DNA from 2 places in the Agromyces sp. CCNWLW203 genome. Region 2 is predicted to be linked to the other one. Evidence: predicted binding sites of a transcription regulator. Region 2 holds the regulator's gene; the other holds the start of a gene.

Evidence for each region. Region 2 encodes HspR, which represses chaperone genes until heat shock. Its sites were predicted from a motif close to AAGTTGAGTCNNNNNGACTCAACTT; they were not measured.
Region 1: the regulator HspR is predicted to act here: its motif matches at 1,967-1,991, upstream of VPH61_RS16905 (Hsp20/alpha crystallin family protein).

Annotation. Positions count from the first base shown of each region.
Region 1 is NZ_JAZHYX010000008.1:66,466-70,186, reverse strand. Features, by position in the region: gene VPH61_RS16925 (UdgX family uracil-DNA binding protein) at 1-231, shown strand, start outside; gene VPH61_RS16920 (cold-shock protein) at 632-838, shown strand; gene VPH61_RS16915 (TFIIB-type zinc ribbon-containing protein) at 1,064-1,402, shown strand; gene VPH61_RS16910 (DUF6098 family protein) at 1,464-1,895, shown strand; gene VPH61_RS16905 (Hsp20/alpha crystallin family protein) at 2,031-2,471, shown strand; gene VPH61_RS16900 (glycosyltransferase) at 2,563-3,600, opposite strand; gene VPH61_RS16895 (amylo-alpha-1,6-glucosidase) at 3,615-3,721, opposite strand, start outside.
Region 2 is NZ_JAZHYX010000001.1:1,192,280-1,196,000, reverse strand. Features, by position in the region: gene VPH61_RS05520 (DUF817 domain-containing protein) at 1-302, opposite strand, end outside; gene VPH61_RS05515 (class I SAM-dependent methyltransferase) at 299-1,456, opposite strand; gene VPH61_RS05510 (hypothetical protein) at 1,559-2,293, shown strand; gene VPH61_RS05505 (heat shock protein transcriptional repressor HspR) at 2,313-2,729, opposite strand; gene VPH61_RS05500 (DnaJ C-terminal domain-containing protein) at 2,739-3,721, opposite strand, start outside.

The DNA.
Region 1 (3,721 bases), on a different contig from region 2:
CTCGGCGCGACCGCGGCCCGAGCGGTGCTCGGCCGAACCGTGCGCATCGGGCAGGTGCGGGGGAGGGTGCTGCCGCCCGACCCGGCGGCGCCGGCATCGGCGCTTCCTGCTCCCACCGTCGTCACCACGCATCCGTCGGCGCTGCTCCGCCTCGACGATTCGGCCGACCGGGAGGCCGCGTTCGGCCTGCTCGTCGAAGACCTCCGCACCGCGGCATCCGTGGCGTTCTGAGGCGGCCGGATCGGGCGAATTCGAGCCGCCCTCGAACGGATCCGATCATTTCCCAGCGCTTGCACATGAGAAGGGACTATGGTTGAAGTATCTGCAGTGGGTTCTCTCCCACAGGACACGGCTGGGAAGCCGATGACAGTCGGGACGAAGCAACATCTCTCACGCCGAAGCATTCGGTGCGATGACGGCGACGAAGCCCCGCACCGGTTCCTCCCGCAGGTCACTGATCGCGGCGTCTCGCACGCCGGGCCGTTTCGTCTCGTACGCGGCCACGAACCCCATGCGACTCGATCGCACCACCAACTTCCGGCGGCGGACGTCGCCGTCGGAACCCTGCACGGCCTGAGGCCGTGCACGTCGCAGCCGCTTCGGCGGCTCGGCTTTACAGAAGGAAAAGAATATGGCTACCGGAACCGTCAAGTGGTTCAACGCCGACAAGGGCTTCGGCTTCATCGCTCCTGACGACGGCTCGGCCGACGTCTTCGCGCACTTCAGCGCGATCGCATCGGGCGGCTACCGCTCGCTCGAGGAGAACCAGAAGGTCGAATTCGAGACCGCCCGCGGCCCCAAGGGCCTGCAGGCTGAGAACATCACGGTCATTTCGTAAGTTCTCGCATCCCTTTCGATCGGGTGCCGGTGCGCTGAGCGCGCGGGCACCCGATCCACGAGCGGATGTCGCGGCAGCCGCCTCTTCGTGAGGCAGGCGTCGCGGCATCCGCTCGGTGCATTTCACGGTGCATACACTGGGCGTCTTCAAAGCTTCGCTCCTTAGGCTCGATCTTGTCGAACCACCCCCGATCGATTCCGGTCGGCCCCGAAGAAGGAGCCCCCAATGCAGTGCCCCACCGACGGAACCGTGCTCGTGATGAGCGAGCGCAGCGGCATCGAGATCGACTATTGCCCGACGTGCCGTGGCGTCTGGCTCGACCGTGGCGAGCTCGACAAGATCGTCGAGCGCGCGGCGCGCGAGTTCTCGGCGCCCACCCAGTCGGCACCGGCCGCGCCCGCCCCGCCCGCGCAGCCGCAGGCACCGGCCTACGGCCAGCCCTCGTACCAGCAGTCCGGTTATGACAACCGCGGCGACAACCGCGGGTACGACAACCGCGGGTACGGCGACCAGGGCTACCGCAAGAAGAAGAAGGAGAGCTGGCTCTCCGAGCTCTTCGACTGATCCGGTCGGCCGCCTCGTCAACCCGCTGCCGGAGTCGGCTGGCGGGCGTTATCATCGCGCCATGACGTCGGCCGATGCGGAACTCGCCGAGCTCGACTCGCTCGAAGACCTCGATGCGCTCGTCGGGCGGATGCCGGGCCTGCACGTGCGGTACTCCGAGGGGTTCGAGCACGATCGCGATGAGGCGAGCATCGACACCGAGAGCGGCCTGGAACTGCCCGGGCTCTCGGTGAACCCACTCGACCCCCAGCCGTGGTGGACGCGCGAGCGTGCCGACTGGCTCGCGAGGCAGCTCTGCCAGTACAAGCACCTGCGTGAGCGCAATCCCGAGCGCATCGCCTGGGTGCTGCGCGGCCGCATGGTGGCCAGGGGGCCGGATTCGGAGCCGTTGCTCGCCGACGTCGAACCGGTCGCGCGTCTCTCGAACGCGCTGCTCGATGAGGCCGAGGTGCGTTATCGGGCGCGCTTCGATGCCGGGCACGGGCCCGAATAGCGCGGAATCCCCCCGTTGACCGATCGGTCGACGATCTTGGCACTCTCGATAGGAGAGTGCTAATCTGATGGTAGTTGAGTCGATAGGGCTCAACTCCGGAAACTGCCGCTTCGGCGGCGACAGGGAGGAGAAGTCATGGCCATGATGTGGGACCCGTTCCGTGAGCTCGACCGCCTCGCTGCGGACATGCTCGACTCGCGACAGGGGCCGCGGGTGATGCCGATCGATCTGCACCGCGATGGCGATCACTACGTGCTCGCCGCCGACCTGCCGGGCGTCGACCCCGGCTCGGTCGACGTGGATGTCGACGGTCAGCTGCTCACGATCCGCGCCGAGCGCACGCTGCGCGCCGACGCCGAGGTCAAGTGGCTCGCGCACGAGCGACCGAGCGGTTCGTTCCTTCGCCAGATCACCCTCGGCGACGGCATCGACACCGCCGGCATCAGCGCCCACTACGACAACGGCGTGCTGAGCGTGATCATCCCGATGAGCGAGCGCGCGAAGCCCCGCAAGGTCGAGGTGATGAGTTCGCCGAACGCCGAACAGCACCAGGTGACGGCGAACGCGTCGAGCTGACGCCGAACCGCGGGAAAACGACGGTGATACCCGGAGGCCCGCTCGCCATCACGTGGGGGGCGGGCCCTCGTCGTGTCCGGGCTCGGCGCCATCACGCCGTTCGACGCATCGGTCGGTCATCGGTGACGAGCCCCGTGAAGAGCTCGAGGTAGTCGCGCGCCATCCGGTCATCGGTGAAGCGGGCTTCCGCTCGTGCACGGCAGACCGCGCGATCGAGTGCGGCCGCCTCGACGAGCGCGGCAGCGAGCTCGTCGATCTCCGCTCGCACGAAGCCAGTGATGCCGTCGTCGACGAGTTCCGGAACGGAGCCGCGCGGTGTCGCGATCACCGGGGTTCCGGTGGCCAGGGATTCGATCATCACGAGGCCGAAGGGCTCGTCCCATTGGATCGGGTTGACGAGCGCGCACGACGCTCCCATGAGCGCGCATGCCTCGGCGGTGGACAGCTCGCCGATGTACTCCGCGTTCCGCCCGAGCAGGGGGCGCACGGCCTCGTCGAAATACGCCTGCTCGGCCGGCTCACGCATCTTCGCCGCGATGCGCAGCGGAATTCCGGCACGCTCCGCCACGAGGATCGCCTCCACGACGCCCTTCGTGGGGTTCATCCTGCCGACGAAGCACGCAGTGCCGCCGCCCGAGCCCGTCGGCACCTCGGTCACCCGGATACCGTGATGGATGATGCGAGCGATGCGCACGGACCCGGCCGTCGAGGCGTGGTGATGGGAGATGGCGACGAAGGGCATGTCGGGCGAGGCGGCCCCGTAGAGCTCCTGCACGAGGGGGATGAATGGTCCGTGTGCGATGGTGACGACCGGCGCCATCGCGGCGGTGCGGGCCAGGATCGGACCCGCGAGCGTGTTGTCGACGATCACGTCGACGTCGTCGAACTGCGCGTACGCACGAATGAGGTGCCGCAGCTCGTGCGTCGTGAGTCCCATCGTGTCGGAGCCCGAGGGCGGGAAGCCGGGCAGGCGCTCCACCGGCGAGGTGCTGTCACCGGATGCCGCGAGCACGACCTCGTGACCGGCGCGAACGATCGCCCGGCCCAGCGTGTCGATGAACGACTCGATGCCGCCGTAGGCCGGCGGTGGCACGGGAATCCAGGGCGGGGCGATGATGCCGATTCGCACGAGACACCTCCTCTTCAGGCGCGGGAGGCACCGCGCGGGACCGTATGCAGGGTGATGTGGTCGGGCAGCCCCGTCACCGAGGTGCCGTCGCCGTCGTCGCCGACGTCGAGGGAGACACGTG
Region 2 (3,721 bases):
ATCGTGAGCGCGTCGTTGCGTGCGAGTGCCGCGTCGTCGGGGTACCAGAGCCGTGCCGCGACGATCACGGCGAGCAGGGCGGCGCCGAAGATGCAGGCCCAGGCCTGCTTCGCGCCGAACACCAGGAACTCGATGAACCCGGCACGGATGCCGCGCTCCGACGCCCCCGCGAGCAGGCGATGCGCGCCGCGGTCGAGGGCCCGCTCGACCGCCGTGAGCTGGCGCCGGTCATCAGCGCCTGCTGCGCGAGCCGCGCCCTCAGCTCCCGGCCGACTGGTCGTGACCGGAACCTCGCCGGTCATGCCGCCCGCCGCGAGGCCGTCACGGTGAACTTCGGATTCCTGGCGATCTGCCGAGTGCTGCCGACGACCCGCTCGAGGAGCGGCCGGTACGCCAGGTGCGAGTTCCACACGCACCAGAGCTCGCCGCCGGGTGCCAGCACGCGCGCGGCGTCGGCGAAGAGGTGCGCGGCGATGCCGGTCGAGATCGCCGCGTCGCTGTGGAACGGCGGGTTCAGCACGATGAGTCGCTCACTCGCATCGGGGAGCGCCTCGAGGCCGTCGGCGCGGGTCACGTGCACGCGATCCGCGACCCCGTTGGCCTCGGCGGTCAGCCGAGCGGATGCCGCAGCCGACGCCGAGCGATCGGTCGCCGTGACCCGCAGCCCGGGTCGCGCTCGCGCGAGCCACGCCGCCACGACGCCCGTGCCGCACGCGAGGTCGACGGCGGTCGCGGCATCCGGAGCAGCATCGCCCAACTGCTCGAGCAGGAACCGGGTGCCGATGTCGACGCCCGTGCCGGCGAAGACGCCGCCGTGCGCGACGACCGTGAGGCCGAGGTCGTCGTGCCGGGTGCGGCGCGGCCAGCCGCCCCCCACCGCGGGTTGAGGAGCGCCCGACGAAGGAGGACGCGTCTCGAAACCCGCCTCCGACGCCATCAGCACTCGCGACTTCTGCCGGGCCCGGCTCACGTCGAGCCGCCCGAAGCTGCGAGCGAGCACCTCGTTCATCGCGAGCGTCATGTGCTTGATCCGCCCGCCCGCGACGACGACGACCCTCGGGTCCGCGTGCGCCGCAACGAGCTGCGACACCTCATCGAGCCGGTCGAGCGAGCGCGGCAGCCGCATGAGCACGAGCCGTGCACCAGCGACGAGTTCGGGGGCGAGCGGCATCGATCGCACCTCGCCCTCGAGCGCGAGCCGGCCCGCGTTCTCGGCCAGTGCCCGCTCCCCCGTCACGAGGTCCTGGTGCACCCGGATGCCCCTCGCACCCGCGTACGCCGCGGCGAGCGCGAGCGCCCCGTAGGAGTCGTCGACGACGACGATCTCCCCCGGCCCAGCCTCGCCGATGAGTGCCGCCGCCTCGTCGAGGATCAGTCGGTCCGCGGCATCCGACGCCTCGAGCCCCGGCCCCTCGACATCGGGGCGGCGCCGCAGGGCGTCGAAGTCGAAGGGCATCCCCCAAGGGTACGCGGCACCCGCCGCCCGAACGGGTGCACCTGATCACGAGCGATTTCGCTGGGTGCGGCTCTCGGCGGGGTTTGCTACCCTCGGTGCCGCATGCAGGACGCACGGACCGGGGGACGACGGGCGGCGCGACATGAGGTCGCGACGCCCGTGACGCGTCCCCGCCGACCGGTGCGGTCGCGCACTGGTTCGCCCCGCCGGTCGCTCGCCGCGGCCGCCGTGCTCTCCGTGATCGGCCTGCTCGCAGGACTCGCCCTCGCCCCGCTGCCGCAGGCGCAACCCGGCGGCCTGGCGTCCGTCGCGGCGGCGAACGCGCCGCACCGCGGAGCCGTGCAAGATCTCAGGGTCGCATCGGATGTCGCGGCGCCCGCCGTCTCGCAGGAGTCCTACGTCGCGACCACCGGCGAGCAGACGCTCGTCGCCGGCGGCACGAACGTCGACTGGGCCAAGCTCGTGCTCATCGAGGGCGCGTGGCCGCTGACCGAGGAGAACATCACGTTCATGATGCGGTGGATGCGTCAGGAGAACGGCGCCGACAATTGGTGGAACCGCAACAATCCCCTGAACAACGGGCAGGGCTCGGGCGGCGGTTCGGGTCTCGGCAGTTACCCGTCCCTCATCGAGGCCGCGTACTACGCCGCCGAGAACCTGCAATCGGGTCGGTACCCCGAGGTCGACGCGGCGCTCGCGCGGGGCGACTCGGCCGACGCGACGGCGCAGGCCATCTGGGCCTCGGCATGGGCGTCGAGCCACTACGGCTATGGCACGCACTGGAGCTCGCGGCCCTACGACGTCATCGAGGCGCCGGCGTCGGCGTGGGGCCGCTGAGCAGTTCGCGCAAGTTGCGCTAGTCGCGCTCGAGCGGGCGCCAGACGACGACCGCGTTCTCGCGTCGCACCCGGGTGCCGGCCTTCAGCGAGATGACCTCGCCCGCCGAACCCGCCGCGAACACGCGCCGGCCGGGGCGGTTCAGCATCTCGTCGGCGAGCGCGGCCTCGAGTTCGCGCACGCGCGCACGCAGTGTCGCCACCTCGTCTTCGAGGCCGAGCACCCGGCGGATGCCCTCGAGGCTCACGCCCTCGCTCGAGAGCTGGGCGATCTCGCGCAGCTGCACGACGTCGTGCATCGAGTAGCGCCGCGACTTACCCGCGGTGCGGGTCGGCGAGACGAGCCCGAGCCGGTCGTACTGGCGCAGCGTCTGCGGGTGCATGCCCGCGAGCTCGGCGGCGACGGAGATGACGAAGAGCGGGCTCCTCTCGTTCATCTCCACCGCCTAGCCCTTCGCTTTCGCGAGCAGGTCGTCGCGGGGGTTCTCGTCGGGCAGCAGCGCGGCGAACTCCTCGAGCTTCGTCTCCGCCTCCTTCGAGAGGTGGGACGGCACGGCCACCTGCACGACCGCGAGCAGGTCTCCGGTGCCCTTCGGCGTCTCGACGCCGCGTCCCTTGACCCGCAGCACCCGGCCGCTCGGCGTGCCGGGGGCGACGCGCAGCTTCACCGGGTCGCCGCCGAGGGTCGGCACCTGGATGGTCGCACCGAGCGCCGCCTCGGTGAACGTGACGGGCACGGTGACCCTGAGGTTCAGGCCGTCGCGCTCGAAGACCGGGTGCTTGCGTACCGTCACGGTCAGCACGATGTCGCCGGGCTCGCCGCCGTCGGGCGAGGGCTGGCCCTTGCCGCGCAGGCGGATCTTCTGACCGTCGGCGACACCCGCGGGAATGCGCACCGTGATCGGCTTGCCCTCGGCGGTCTGCAGGGTGATCTGGTCGCCCTTGGTGGCCGTGACGAAGTCGAGGGTGGTCGACGCCGTGACATCCCGCCCCTTGGTGGGGCCGCCGGCGCCGCGGTAGCCGCCGGTCGGTTGACCGAACCGGCCGCCGCCGAAGAGCCCGCCGAGCAGGTCGTCGTAGTCGCCGCCCTGCTGGAACGTGTAGGACTGGCCTCGGCCGCCGCCGCCCTGGCCGAACATGCCGCCGAAGACGTCTTCGAAGCCGCCGGCGCCGCCGGCACTGCCGGGCGCCGTGAAACGAGCGCCGGAGCCCATGGCCCGCACGGCGTCGTACTCCTTGCGCTGCTCGGGATCCGCGAGCACGGAGTGCGCCTCGCTGATCTCCTTGAACTTCGCCTCGGCGGCAGCATCACCGGGGTTGGAGTCGGGGTGGTACTTGCGCGCGAGCTTGCGGTACGTCTTCTTGAGCTCCGCATCGCTCACGTCTTTGGAGACGCCGAGCACCTTGTAGAAGTCCTTGTCGAACCAAT